2 regions of the Nonomuraea sp. NPDC049309 genome follow, and region 2 is predicted to be linked to the other one. Evidence: riboswitches for the same ligand, from Rfam matches in the RefSeq annotation. Region 2 holds a riboswitch; the other holds the start of a gene.

Region 1 (7,171 bases), on a different contig from region 2:
GTTCTCCAGCAGCTGCCCGAGCAGGATGTCCGTGGCCAGCGCGTCGCCCAGCACGCGCGGCAGCCCTTCGGGTACGTGCACCTCGACCCGGTGCCGGTCGGACAGCTCGGGCAGCCCCAGCGTGGCCGCCACGATGCGCTCGCGCAGGTCGAACTCCTCGATGCGGACCTTCAGCTCGTCCGCCCCCGCCCGCGCGCCGAGCAGCAGGTGGTCCATGAGCACGCCCAGCGACTTCGCGCGCTCGGCGATCGTGTGCACGGCCGAGCGGCGGGCCTGGTCGGTCATGGCGTCCCAGCGCGAGTCGAGCGTGCTGGCGAAGCCCCGCACGATGGTGATCGGGGTGCGCAGCTCGTGGCTGGTCGTGGCGAGGAACAGGTCCTTGGCCTCCTCCAGCTCCTTGGCGGCGGTCACGTCGCGGAAGTCGACGACCACCTCGCCGGTCTCCTCGATCCGCGCGCTCACCACGTCGAGCCAGCGGCCGTTGCCGAGCTGGAAGGTGCCCTTCTCGCCGGCCTTGGGCAGCGGGAACGGCGGCGGACCGCCGATGACGGACTCCGCGGGCAGCGCTGTCAGCTCGGCGGCGGCCGGATTCCAGCGCACCACGTTGCCCTCCTGGTCGAGCACGGCGATGCCGTCGGCGCTCGCGTCGAACACGGCCTGCTCGTGCGCCCGCTGCCGCACCGCCTCCTGGTAGGCGACCGCGTTGCCGACCGCGATGCCGGCGTGCCCGGCCAGCAGCTCCAGCAGCTCCAGCTCCAGGTGTCCCGGGTTGCGGCGGGCGAACAGGGCGTACAGGGCGCCGTACGGCCGCCCGCCCACGGCCGCGAGCCCCAGGGCGATCGTGTGCAGCCCCTTCAGCCGCGCCCACACCAGGTCGTCGAGCCCTTCGGACTGCAGCAGCACGGTCTTGCCGGTGCGTAAGAGCTTGTCCACCAGGCTCGTGCGCAGGTCGGTGGTGATGCCCCTGATCGCCTCGGGCAGCTGGTACGTGCTGACCAGCCGCAGCCTGTCGCCCTCGATGAGGACGAACCCGCCCGCGTCCGCCCCGGTCAGCTCGGTCAGGCTGGCCGAGATGCGGTCGAGCACGGCGGGCAGCTCCAGCTCGGAGTTGATGTCGCCCACGACGTCGGTGAGCCGGGCGACCAGGCGGGCCCTGCGCGCCATGCGGTGCTCGGCCATCTCGTCGGCCCTGGCGGGGTGGTAGGCGCACACGTAGCCGGCCACGGCGCTGCCCAGGCGCAGGGCGCTGATGTCCACCCGCAGATCGAGCACCCGGCCGTCGGCGTGCAGGCGCTTGGTGCGCAGCGACACGGGCTCTCCCGTGCGCACGCGCTCGAGGACCGCGTTGTGCTCGGCGGTCAGCTCCTCGGGCACGATCGGCGCGCGGCGTCCGAGCAGCTCGTCGGCGCTATAGCCGAACATGCGCTCGGCGGCGGCGTTCCACACCAGCACGCTCTGGTCGCGGTCGAGCGCCACGATGGCGTTGGGCGAGCTGGCGAGCGCCGCACGAGCGATCTCATCGTCACTACCGGCCCATTCGTCCCCCACTACTCCATAGTGCACGTGGCGCGGTGGGTGCGTCGGGCGATCCGTCCGATACGCTGCGGTCACGGTGATTCCCGGCAGGTGGGAGGGTGAGGGGTATGTCGAGCAACGATCTCGATGCCCTGTTGCGAGTGACCTCCAGCACCTATCGGGGTGAGACCCCACCCGACATCGCGTTCGGCACCTACGACGGCGCGGTGGGCAGGCTGGTGCTGGCGGTGACCGCCAAGGGCATCGTGGCGTGCAGCTATGAGGCGGAGAACGACGTGTTCGAGCGGGTCACACGCCATCTGGGCCGGTTCATCGGACCCGACTCGCGGCGGCTCGACCCGGTGCGCAGGGAGCTCGACGCGTACTTCTCCGGGCGGCTGCGCGCGTTCGCCACGCCGGTGGACCTGACCCTGGCCACGCCGTTCGCGCGTACGGTGCTGCAGAAGACCATGGCGGTCCCCTACGGCACCACCACGACGATCGAGCGGATCGGAGAGAGCATCGGCAGGCCGCGCGCGCTGCGAGCGATCGGCAACGCGCTGGCCTCCAACCCGGTCTGCGTCATCGTGCCCTGCCACCGGGTGGTGCGCGAGGACGGCGAGCTCGGCGACTACCCGGGCGGCGCGGCCGCCAAGCAGCATCTGCTCAACGTCGAGCGGCGCGCGATCGCTGGATGAGCCCGATGAGCAGCGTGACCAGGGCGGCCACCAAGGCGCCGCCCAGCGCGCCGTTCATCCACGGCTCCCGTACGAAGCCGAGCGCGTCGCGCACGCCGGCCCACCAGCCGTCCCACGCGGCGAAGGTCGGCGTCGAGGTGGTCAGCCAGTACGCGGCGAAGCCCAGCGCCCACGGCACCAGCATCGACCAGCGCGAGGGTGCGTCCTCGGCGGTGTTCCAGCCCTCGCCGCGGCGCAGCACGAAGTAGTCGACCGCGAGCACCGCGAACATCGGCACGAACACGGCGCCGATCACGCCGAGGAACACGCCGTAGGAGTTCACGTCCGCGAACAGGGCGATCACGATCGTGACCACGCCGATGGCGGTCGACAGGATGCGCCGGTCCACCCGCGGCATGAGGTTCTGCAGCGACATCGTGGTGGAGTAGACGTTGGCGAACGACTGGTCGGTCTCGCGCAGCACGAGGATGCCGAAGAACAGCGCGCCGAGCGGCACCGCGACGAACGGGTTGAACACCGTCGTCTGGTCGGCGAGCACGCCGTCGGCGCCCGCCAGCGCCACCGCGTACACGCCCAGCCCCAGGCAGGCCACCTGGGCCAGCGTGTAGCCGCCGACCACGCCGGTGAACGCGGCCTTGCCCGAGCGCGAGTGCCGGGCGAAGTCGGCCGCCATCGGCACCCACGACACCGACAGCGCGATCACGTAGTCCACGGCGGCGGGGAAGGCCGTCCAGCTCCCGCCCTCGGGCGAGGGGGCCTCGCGCAGGAAGAACACCGTGAACCAGACCATCGCCACGATCACGCCGACCGTGACGTAGCGGCGCAGCAGCCGGATCGAGCCGAGCGGCCAGATGGTCAGCGCCGCCGTCAGCACGCCCGCCACGATCACCCACACCTGGTACGGCACCGCGGGGAAGATCGCGCCCGCGCCCTTGGCGATCACCCACAGCTCGAAGGCGCCCCAGCCGATCATCTGGATGATGTTCAGCACCGTGGGCACGTACGAGATCCGCGCGCCGAACAACCCGCGCAGCAGCACCATCGCGGGCTTGCCCGTGTGCGTGCCGGGGATGGCGGACAGGCCCACCATGGCGGTGCCGATGAGGCTGCCGACCACGGTGGCGATCAGCGCCGCGGCCAGCGTCAGCGGGGCGTCGCCCAGCGGGTCGAGCAGCAGCAGCGCTCCGGAGAAGCCGAGCAGGCTGACACCGAGGTTGGCCCAGAGCGCGCCCTGATCGAGCACGCCCAGGGTCTTGGGGGCCTCTCCGTCAAGAGTCAGAGGTACTTCTTCGACGCCGTGCGACATCGCACACTCCCTACGCCGGCATTACCCGGACAGGTTCAGGCGGTCGGCAGCGGATGGTTGTGCTGCCCTCTCAGCCCGGCGACCCCGAGCTCCCGCGACGATCTGTAGTTTGCGCCCCAATAATGCCTCAATGGCGTCTAAGTCGCCATAGTGGGGGACTTATGCCACAAAAGGCTCCTGGCCCGTTTCGCTGACCATCGGCCGCCGCGCCGCCTCCCACGACTGCATGCCGCCGCCGACGTTGACCGCATCGCGCCCGAGCTGGTTGAGCCAGGCCGCGACCTGCAGGGAACGGCCGCCCACCCGGCACACGACGTAGATCGTGCGGTCGTCGGGAACCTCGTCCACGCGCCCCTGGATCTGGGTCATCGGGATGTGAACGGCCTGCGGCGCGTGGCCCGCCAGCCATTCCTCCTGCTCGCGGACGTCGAGCAGGTAAGCGTCTGCGGGTACGGCACTGGCCTCGATCTCAGGAACGGTCATGACTCCATCATGGCCTGCGCGCGGCGGTGCACCGGCCGCCCGGCTACTTCAGCAGGCGGGACAGGCGGCGGTCGGCCAGCGGCTTGCCACCGGTCTGGCAGGTCGGGCAGTACTGCAGCGAGGAGTCGGCGAACGACACCTCCCTGATCGTGTCGCCGCACACGTCGCAGGGCTGCCCCGTACGGTTGTGCACCCGTAGCCCCGACTTCTTCTCCGCCTTGAGATCCTTGGCGGCCAGCCCGCGGGCCCGCTCGACCGCGTCGCGCAGCGTGGTCACGATGGCCTCGTGCAGGTCGGCGATCTGCGCGTCGGTCAGCGTCGCGGCGATCTTGAACGGCGACATCTTGGCCGCGTGCAACACCTCGTCGGAGTAGGCGTTGCCGATGCCGGCGATCACCTTCTGGTCGCGCAGCAGGCCCTTGATCTGGGTGCGCTTGCCGCCGACGATGCGCTTGAGCGCCTCGACCGTGAACGACTCGGCGAGCGGGTCGGGGCCGAGAGCGGCGATGCCCGGCACATCGTCCGGATTTTTTGTGACATAGACGGCAAGACGCTTCTGCGTCCCCGCCTCCGTCAGCTCGAACCCCGGCGCCAGGCCCTCCTCGTCGGGCGCCAGCCGCACGCGTACGGCCAGCGGCCCCTTGCCGGGCCGCACCGGCTTCGCGCCCGACAGGTCGTCGCGCCAGCGCAGCCACCCCGCCCGCGCCAGGTGGACGACCAGGTGCAGCCCGTCGCAGTCGAGATCGAGGAACTTGCCGTGCCTGGCCACGCCGGTCACCGTCAGCCCGTTGAGCGCGGTGACCGGCGGGTCGAACGTCTTGAGCGCCTGAACGGCCACCACGTCGACCCCGGCGATCGCGCGGCCCACGGCCCGCTCGCGCAGAAAGCCGGTGAGCGACTCGACCTCGGGAAGTTCGGGCATGCCCCCAGCGTACGTCCCGCTTGCACCCGGCCGGGGAACCCCAAATCACGCCGTTAGGGTCGAAGGCATGACCGTGACGATCGCCGAAGAACTTCTCCTCCTGGCGCTCAGCGAGCACCAGGGCAGGTTCCTCATCAGCACGGCCCAGCTCGACCTGGCGCTGGGCGGCGGCGTCCTGGCCGAGCTGGCGCTGGCCGGCCGCATCGCCAAGGTCGGCAGGCGGCTGGCGGTCGCCGCGCCCCAGCCGCTCGGCGACGCGGAGCTGGACGCCGCGCTATCGCTGATCGCGCGGGACAGGCCGCGCACCCCCGAGTGGTGGGTGCGCAAGCTGAAGTCGGACGACCTGCGCGGCCGCCTGCTCGCCCGCCTGGCGCGGGCCGGCGTCCTGGCCATGGAGCGCACGAAGGCGCTCGGGATCTTCCCCGTCACCCGCTGGCCGGAGCTGAATCCCGCGGTCGAGGCCGAGGTCAGGAGCCGGGCGGCGGCCGTGCTCGCGGGCGCCGCACCCGACGCCCGCACGACCGCGCTGATCGCGCTGGCCAAGGCGGCCGGCCTGGACCGCAAGGCGTTTCCCGGCTCGAGCAGGTCACGGGTCAAGGAGCTCGCCAGGGGCCACTGGGTGGCCGACGCGGTGGCCCGCGCCATCGGCTCCGACAACGTCGCGGTGATGACGACCACCATAACGTGACCCCCGTGACCTGAGCCCCGGTGACCCGGGAGGGATCGGTCACGGCCGACGACGCCCTTCGACACCGACCAGCCCGACCCGACCCGCCCCCTCAGCATCAGTTGCGGTCGACGACGTCCTTCGGCACCGGCCGGCCCTCCTTGATCGCGTTGAACATGGCGAGGGCCTTCGGCCGGTCCCACTTCACCGCCGCGCCGCTCGGCACGGTCTCGTTGCCGCCGAACGGCACCACCGTGGTCACCGGGCTGTCGCCCATGGCCAGCCCGAGCGAGAGCATGTCGAAGGCGCCCGTGCCGGCGTCGACCTCGACCGCGTCGGTGGCGCTCGCCGCCAGCGGGACCGCGGTGAACGGGTTGAGCAGCACCCCGGGGCTCGCCGCCTTCTTCACGACCGCGCCGAGGAACTGCCGCTGCCGCTTGGTGCGCTCGTAGTCGGGCAACGCGCCGCCCTTGCGGGTGCGCACGTAGCCGAGCGCCTGCGCGCCGTTGAGCGTCTGCACGCCCTTCTTCAGCTTGAGCCCGGCCTTGGGGTCGTCGACGGCGGCCCGCACGTTGATCTCGACCCCGCCGACGGCGTCGACGATGTCGACGAACCCGGCGAAGCCGATCTCCATGTAGTGGTCGATGTGCACGCCGGTGGCGTTCTCGATGGTGCGCACCAGCAGCTTGGGCCCGCCGAAGGCGTAGGCCGCGTTGAGCTTGTCGCGACCCCTGCCGGGGATGGTGACGGCGGAGTCGCGCGGCAGGCTGATCAGCGTGGGCGGGTCGTCGGTCTCGGGGATGTGCAGCAGCATCATCGAGTCCGTACGCTGCCCCGCGGCCCGCCCGGTCTTCAGCTTCTTGCGCTGGGCGGCGGTCAGCCCCTTGCGGCTGTCGGAGCCGACGAGCAGCCAGTTGGTGCCCGGCGTGTCGGCGGGCCGTCCCTCGTAGTCGTCCAGCACCCCCTCGATGCCCGTCAACCGCGAGTCGATCCAGAAGTACATCCCGATGCCGGCGATCAACAGCACCACGAGCAGGCCGGCGATGATCCCCAAAACGGTCTTGCCGGAGAACCGCGGGCGCGGCACCAGCCCCCAGGGCCGCCGCTCACCGGAACCGGAACGCGACCCGAGCGGCCTGATCGGGCTCCTGCCCGACCGCTCACGCCCGTAGATCCGCGAGGACACCCGGCGCGGCTCGTTCTCGGCGGGACCTGGCGGCACGGGGGCGGAAAGCTTCTGTGTGGGCGCTGCCTGCGCCCCTCCGGGCGGAACATGCCCTCTGGGCGGAACGTGCCCTCCAGGCGGGGTCGGCCCACCAGGCGGAGTAGGCCCTGCGGGCGGTATCCGGTGCGCCGGCGCGCCCCCAGAACGCAGACGGCCGTCACCGGGCCGTGGTGGCAGCGGGCGGCCGTCGCCTGGCGAGCGCATGGCCCGCGTCCGGTCGTCCTCAGACACTTCGCCTCTTCCCTTCACTTGTCATCAACGCTACGTCCAACCCCGGCAGTCAAGACGTTCCGCCAAGGATTTCCTACGGAAAAGTACGCGGAGCCAGCGGAGAGTCACTGCGGAAACATAGATG
Region 2 (7,171 bases):
CGACGCGCTGCTGTCGGGCGGCAAACGGCTGCGGCCGGCCTTCTGCTACTGGGGCTGGCGCGGCGCGGGCGGCGTCGACGAGCCCGCCGTGTTCACCGCCGTCGCCTCGCTGGAGCTGCTGCAGGCCAGCGCGCTGGTGCACGACGACGTGATGGACAAAAGCGACCTGCGCAGGGGCATGCCGTCGGCGCACCGCCGCTTCCAGGCGATGCACGAGAGCTCGGGCTGGCACGGCTCGTCGGCGCAGTTCGGCGAGGGAGCGGCGATCCTGCTGGGCAACCTGCTGCTGCTCTGGTCGGGCGAGATGTGGCGCACCTGCGGCCTGCCGCACGAGGCGCTGGAGGCGGCGCAGCCCCTCCACGACGACATGCGCAGCGAGCTGATGTGCGGCCAGTACCTCGACCTGCTGGAGCAGGCCACCGGGGAGAACACCTTCGACTCGGCGCTGCGGGTGGCGCTCTACAAGAGCGGCAGGTACTCGGTCGAGCAGCCGCTGCGGCTCGGCCTGGTGCTCGCCGCCCGCGAGCTGACGCCGTGGATGGACGAGCTGTGCACCGGGTACGGCCAGCGCGTCGGCATCGCCTTCCAGCTCCGCGACGACATCCTGGGCGTCTTCGGCGACCCGGCGGAGACGGGCAAGCCCGCCGGTGACGACCTGCGCGAGGGCAAGCGCACGATGCTGGTGGCGCGCACCCTCGCCGCCGCCTCCCCCGCCGGGGCCGCCACCGTGCGCCGGCTGCTCGGCGACCCCGGCCTCGACGAGCGGGGCGTGGCGGAGCTGCGCACGATCATCGAGGACAGCGGGGCGCTGCAGGAGTGCGAGGACCTGATCTCCGACTATCTCGGCCAGGCGCTGACCGCGCTGGAGGCGGCGCCGGTCACGGCGGAGGCCCGTGCGGCGCTGACCGAGCTGGCGATCGCGGCGACGTCCCGTAAGACCTGACGCGCGCCGCCTGATCGGGTACGCCTACGCCTGACGCGGGAGCGCTCCCGCGTCACGGGCGAACCCGCCCCGGCTGCCGAGGGGCGCGCCGGAGCCCCGTGCCGGGCGCCGGCCCCGGTACCGCCCTCCACCGCCGCCAGGCCCCAGCGGGTGAGAGATCGCGGGCCAGGAGGTCTGGACGGACGCGGGAAAGACGCGGAAGAGCGGCGAAGGCCGCCGGAGAAAGACGGGAGGCGCCCGTGCGGGGAGCGCGGGCGCCTCGGAGGTTTCAGCGGGCCGGCCCGGCGGCCAGCCGCTTGGCGAACTCGGCCGCGGCCGCCCCTGGGTCGTCGGCCTCGGTGATGGCGCGCACGACCACCACCCGGGTCACGCCGTACGACATCACCTCGTCGAGGTTGCCCAGGTCGATGCCGCCGATCCCGAACCACGGGCGCGAGGTGCCGAGCGAGGCGGCGTGCCGCAGCAGCGGCGGCCCCGGCGCGGGGCGTCCGGGCTTGGTGGGGGTCGGCCAGATCGGGCCGCAGCAGAAGTAGTCGACGCCCTCCTCCACGGCCGCGGCGGACGCCTCGGCCGCGGAGTGGGTGGACCGTCCGATGAGGATGCCGTCGCCGAGTATCTCTCGCGCGACGCTCACCGGAAGGTCGTCCTGCCCCAGGTGGAGCACGTCGGGCCGGGCGGCGTAGGCGATGTCCGCCCGGTCGTTGACAGCGAGCAGTTTGCCGTGCCGGTCGCAGGCGTCGCGGAAGACCTCGAGCAGCGCGAGTTCTTCGCGCGCCTCGAGACCCTTCTCCCGCAGCTGGATGATGTCCACACCGCCCGCCAGCACGGCGTCGAGGAACTCCGCCAGATCGCCGCGGTCGCGGCGGCCGTCTGTGCAGAGGTAGAGGCGGGCCTCAGAAAGCGAGGGCTTGGGCACGCCGCTTGACCTCTGTGTGACGCCCTGCCCTGATCGCCTCGATGGGCGACCCGGGGAGCGAGTCGTCGGGGGTGAAGAGCCAGCGAAGCGCCTCGACGTCGTCGAAACCGGCGTCCTGCAGCACGGTGAGCGTGCCGGGCAGGCCCTTCATCACGTCCTTTCCGTCGAGGAACTTCGCGGGCACCTGCGGCCCGCCGCTGCCGCGGCGCACGCCGAGCAGCTTGTGGTCCTTGAGGAGTTGCTTGGCCCGGCCGATCGGAAGCTCGAGGCGCTGGGCCACTTCGGGGAGGGTGAGCCACTCGTCGACGAGCTGCTCGGTCTCCCGGTCGATCTGTGCAACAGAAAGCGTCACGAAACCACAACTACCACATGGCGTGCTTGCTCAAACAACACAATCTCGTAGGGGTACCTGTGGATCTACCAGGCGTTCCGTGTCCAGCCGGTGACCCGCTTCGATGATGCGCCGGCCCTGGACGAGGTCCCGCGGCCGGTCCACGGCGAGCACCGCGGTGAGCCCGTCGTCCGGAGTGAGCCAGACGGCCGACCACTTGCCTTCGGGCTCGCCCCGGTACACGAGCCGGTCGGCGCCGGTGTGGTGCCCGGCGTACTGGAGCATGTGGCCGAACTGCTCCGACCAGAAGTACGGCACCGGGTCGTAGACCGCCTCCTCCCCCAGCAGCGTCGCGGCGGCGACGTCGGGGGCGTTGAGCGCGGTGTCCCAGTGCTCGACCCGCATGCGGGTGCCCCAGCGGCGCGACCACCAGGCGGCGCAGTCGCCCACCGCGACCACACCGGGCAGCGAGGTGCGCAGGTGCTCGTCGGTGACGACGCCGTTGTGCAGGTCGATGTCGGCGTTCGCGAGCCATTCGACGGCCGGGCGCACGCCGATGCCGGTGACGACCACGTGGGATTCGACGAACTCGCCGCCCACCAGGCGTACGCCGCCCTCTTCGACCGACTCGACCATGGTGCCGAGCCGCAGATCGATGCCTTCGTACCAGGGGATCGTGCGCCCGCCGAGCTCCGTGCCGATCGCGGCGGCGAGCGGCGTCCGCGCCGCCTCGATGACCGTGACCGCGCAGCCCGCGCGGCGGGCGGCGGTGGCGACCTCCGCGCCGATCCAGCCCGCGCCGATGACCGTGACCCGCGCTCCGGGCACGAGCATCACGCGCAGCTCGTGGGCGTCGTCGAGGGTGCGCAGGACGTGCTGCGGGCCGTCGCCGGGCAGCCTGATGGGCTCGGCGCCGGTGGCGATGACCAGGCCGTCGTAGGGGAGCTCACCCTCGGTGGTCTCCACGACGCCCGCGCGCAGCGACGTGGCCGCGACGCCAGGCCGGAAGTCCACCTGGAGGGCGTCGAGGTCGGTGTCGATGAAGCTGGTGTCGGCCTCGCCCTTCAGCACCGCCTTCGACAGCGGCGGGCGATCGTAGGGGCGGTGGCGCTCCTGGCCGAGCAGCGTGATGCGGCCGCCGAAGCCGCGCCCGCGCAGGGCCTCCACCGTACGCACACCCGCGAGACCCGCTCCCACCACCACGACATGGTTCACGTTCATGACCATAACGGGGACCCTAAGGGGCCGGTGCGTGCGTCCCCTACCGAGGTCGTAGGCTGTGGACGGTAAGACGCGCGGGAGTCCGGCCGTGACCGGGCTGAGAGGAAGGCTGTGACGGGCCTTCGACCGCAAGACACCTGATCCGGATCATGCCGGCGAAGGGAGCGCATGATGGACGTGATCGTGGGCGGCGGGGTCGTCGGGCTGTCCGTGGCCTGGCGGCTCGCACGCGAGGGACGGCCGGTCACCGTGGTCGATCCCGCGCCCGCCACCGGGGCCTCCCACGCGGCCGCCGGGATGCTGGCGCCGGTGAGCGAGGTCACCTACACCGAGGCGCCGCTGCTGCGGCTGGGCCTGGCGGCGCTGAGCCGCTGGCCGGCCTTCGCGGCCGAGCTGGCCGAGGACGCCGGCCTTCCCGCCGGCGAGGTCTCCCCCGCCGCCTTGGCCCGCGGCCCCCGTTCGGCCGCCTCCGCGCCCCTCGGCGCGCACGCCCCGAAGGACCCGTCCGGCTCGGGCGGGCGTGGCTTCGCGAGCGCCGGGCCCGATGCGGGTGGGCGCGATTCCGCGGGCGGGCTGGATCTGCGGGCCGAGGGAACGCTGGACGTCGCGTTCGGCTCCGACGACCTGGCGATGCTGGACGAGCTGGCCGCGTTCATGGAGAAGCTGGACCTGCCGGTCGAGCGGCTGACCGGGCGCGAGTGCCGGCGTCTGGAGCCGATGCTGGCCCCCTCGGTGCGCGGCGGGCTGCTCGCGCCGGGCGACGCCTGGGTGAACCCGCGGCGGGTGACGGCGGCGCTGCTCACCGCTCTGGAGCGGCGCAGCGTTCCCCTGGTGCGGGCGCGCGTCAGCGAGCTGGTCCGTACGAACGGCGCCGTCACGGGCGTCCGCCTGGCGACACCCACCGGGGCACCGGCGACCGGCCTGCGCCTCGGCGGTCACCACGCCGGTGGACCGCCTGCCGCGCCGCACCCCGCGGAGACCGGCGGCCGCGCGGGCGCGGGTGCCGGTGACGCCGCCGGGCGGGCCGATCGCAGCGGCCGGGCCGGTGAGTGGGCCGACGGCGACGTGCTGGCGGCCGACCGGGTGGTGCTGGCGGCCGGGGCGTGGAGCGGTGAGCTGGCCGACGTGCCGGTGCGCCCGGTCAAGGGCCAGATCATGCGCCTGCGCTCGCCGCAGCCGCTGCTCACCCACTGCGTGCGCGGCACCGTTCACGGCTCGCCGGTCTACCTCGTTCCCCGGGGCGACGGCGAGCTGGTGGTCGGGGCCACGCAGGAGGAGCTGGGGTTCGACACATCGGTGACCGCGGGCGGCCTGTACGAGCTGCTGCGCGACGCCAGGGAGCTGGTGCCCGGCGTCACCGAGCTGGAGGTCGCCGACGTGGTCGCGGGCCTGCGGCCGGGCACCCCCGACAATCTCCCGGTCATCGGCCCGGCGAGGACTCCGGGGCTGACGTACGCGACCGGGCACCACCGCGGCGGGGTGCTGATGGCCCCGCTGACGGCGGCCATCCTGATGGGCGAGGAGAGCGAGCTGGCGACGCTGTGCTCGCCAGGGAGGTTTCAGGAAATTTCATGATTGTCACGATCAACGGGTCCGAGCGCGAGGTGGCCGACGGCACCACCGTGGCGGAGGCCGTACGGACGCTGACGACGGCCACCACCGGCGTGGCCGTGGCCGTGAACGACGAGGTGGTCACCCGCAGCGCCTGGGAGACGACGGCGCTCAGCGACCGTGACCGCGTGGAGGTGCTGACGGCGGTGCAAGGTGGATGAGCTGATCATCGCCGGTGAGAAGTTCTCCTCCCGGCTCATCATGGGCACCGGCGGCGCGCCCTCGCTGGAGGTGCTGGACCAGGCGCTGGCCGCGTCCGGCACCGAGCTGACCACGGTGGCGATGCGCCGGCTCGATCCGTCGGCGCGCGGTTCCGTGCTGGACGTGCTGAACAAGCGCAATATCAAGGTGCTGCCGAACACGGCGGGCTGCTTCACGGCGGGCGACGCCGTGCTGACGGCCCGGCTGGCCAGGGAGGCCCTGGGCACCAACTGGGTCAAGCTGGAGGTCATCGCCGACGAGCGCACGCTGCTGCCCGACCCGATCGAGACGTTCGACGCGGCGGAGCGGCTGGTGGCCGAGGGGTTCGTGGTGCTGCCGTACATCGGGGACGACCCGGCGCTGGCCCGCCGCCTGGAGCAGGCCGGCTGCGCGGCCGTCATGCCGCTGGGCGCGCCGATCGGCTCCGGGCTCGGCATCCGCAACCCGCACAACATCGAGCTGATCGTGGAGGCCGCGTCCGTGCCGGTGATCCTCGACGCGGGCATCGGCACGGCCAGCGACGCCGCGCTGGCGATGGAGCTGGGCTGCGACGCCGTGCTGCTGGCCACGGCCGTGACGCGGGCGCAGCGGCCCGACCTGATGGCGGCGGCGATGAAGCAGGCGGTGATCGCCGGGCGGCTCGCGTCCCAGGCGGGCCGCATCCCGCGCCGCCGCTACGCCGAGGCGTCCTCCCCCATGACGCCGTGACACGCTCCTGACAGACGGGCCCGCCCACGATGGGCGGGCCCGTCTCATGAACGCCGTCTCATGAACGCCGCCTCATGAACGCCGCCTCATGAACACCGCCTCATGAACACCGCCTCGTCCGCTCCGGCGACACGCCGGGGCCACATCGGCATCCCCGCGGCGGCGCGGACGAGAACGTCTCCGCATCGGTTTCGGGCGGCAAGGCCATCCCGGTGGCAAATCGCCCGTAAACTCAGCGGGGTGGACACGACGACTGCGGACCCCCTGGTCGGGCGGCTTCTCGATGGGCGTTACCGCATCGAGGGCCGGATCGCCCGGGGCGGTATGGCGACCGTCTATCTCGCGCTGGACGTCCGGCTCGACCGGACCGTCGCGCTGAAGGTCATGCATCGCTCGCTCGCCGAGGACCCTGCGTTCGTCAGGAGGTTCATCGGCGAGGCGAAGTCGGTCGCCAGCCTGTCACACCCCAACGTGGTGGCGGTCTTCGATCAGGGCACCGACAACGACGTCGTCTACCTGTCGATGGAGTACGTCCCCGGCCGCACGCTGCGCGACATCCTGCGCGAGCGCGGCCGCCTGCCGGCCCGCGAGGCGCTGGAGATCCTCATCCCGGTGCTCGCCGCCCTGGGCGCGGCCCACAAGGCCGGCATGGTGCACCGCGACGTCAAGCCGGAGAACGTCCTGATGACCGAGGACGGCCGGGTCAAGGTCGTCGACTTCGGTCTGGCCAGGGCGATCGAGGCGACCAACCAGACCCGCACCGGCATGCTGATCGGCACGATCGGCTACATGGCGCCCGAGCAGGTGCTGACCGGCGCCGCCGACGTGCGCAGCGACGTCTACGCCGCCGGCATCATGCTGTTCGAGCTGGTGACCGGGCAGCAGCCGTACTCCGGTGACACCCCGATGTCGGTGGCCTACCGGCACGTCCACGACACCGTTCCCCCGCCGTCGTCGATCTGTCCGGACGTCCCGCATCTGATCGACCGGCTGGTGGCGAGCGCGACGGCCCGCGAGCCGGACGACCGCCCGGCCGACGCGACCGCGATGCTGGTGGCGGCGGTCGAGACCCATCGCGTGCTGCCGCACACGTCGATCCCGCCGGGCACGTCCTCGCTGCCGGGCACCGCGGCGTTCCACTCGCAGCAGACGGCGGCGCTCACGGCCGTCCAGCCGGATCCGTCCCGGCCGGTCCATTCCGTGCACTCGGCTCCGTCGGTGCCGCACGCGGCGCCGGCCC

What was found. A riboswitch is a leader RNA that binds a small molecule or an ion and turns the genes downstream of it on or off. The one in region 2 is predicted to bind thiamine pyrophosphate.
Region 1: another riboswitch for thiamine pyrophosphate. It lies ahead of ACGFIM_RS17675 (purine-cytosine permease family protein); the one in region 2 lies ahead of ACGFIM_RS09370 (FAD-dependent oxidoreductase).

Annotation. Positions count from the first base shown of each region.
Region 1 is NZ_JBICSH010000002.1:798,089-805,259, forward strand. Features, by position in the region: gene ACGFIM_RS17665 (PAS domain S-box protein) at 1-1,548, opposite strand, end outside; gene ACGFIM_RS17670 (methylated-DNA--[protein]-cysteine S-methyltransferase) at 1,644-2,213, shown strand; gene ACGFIM_RS17675 (purine-cytosine permease family protein) at 2,182-3,519, opposite strand; TPP riboswitch at 3,509-3,625, opposite strand; gene ACGFIM_RS17680 (rhodanese-like domain-containing protein) at 3,679-4,002, opposite strand; gene ACGFIM_RS17685 (Fpg/Nei family DNA glycosylase) at 4,046-4,924, opposite strand; gene ACGFIM_RS17690 (GPP34 family phosphoprotein) at 4,992-5,612, shown strand; gene ACGFIM_RS17695 (LCP family protein) at 5,710-6,777, opposite strand.
Region 2 is NZ_JBICSH010000001.1:2,087,585-2,094,755, forward strand. Features, by position in the region: gene ACGFIM_RS09350 (polyprenyl synthetase family protein) at 1-943, shown strand, start outside; gene thiE (thiamine phosphate synthase) at 1,212-1,859, opposite strand; gene ACGFIM_RS09360 (Rv2175c family DNA-binding protein) at 1,837-2,211, opposite strand; gene ACGFIM_RS09365 (NAD(P)/FAD-dependent oxidoreductase) at 2,242-3,405, opposite strand; TPP riboswitch at 3,476-3,592, shown strand; gene ACGFIM_RS09370 (FAD-dependent oxidoreductase) at 3,580-4,986, shown strand; gene thiS (sulfur carrier protein ThiS) at 4,983-5,183, shown strand; gene ACGFIM_RS09380 (thiazole synthase) at 5,176-5,931, shown strand; gene pknB (Stk1 family PASTA domain-containing Ser/Thr kinase) at 6,172-7,171, shown strand, end outside.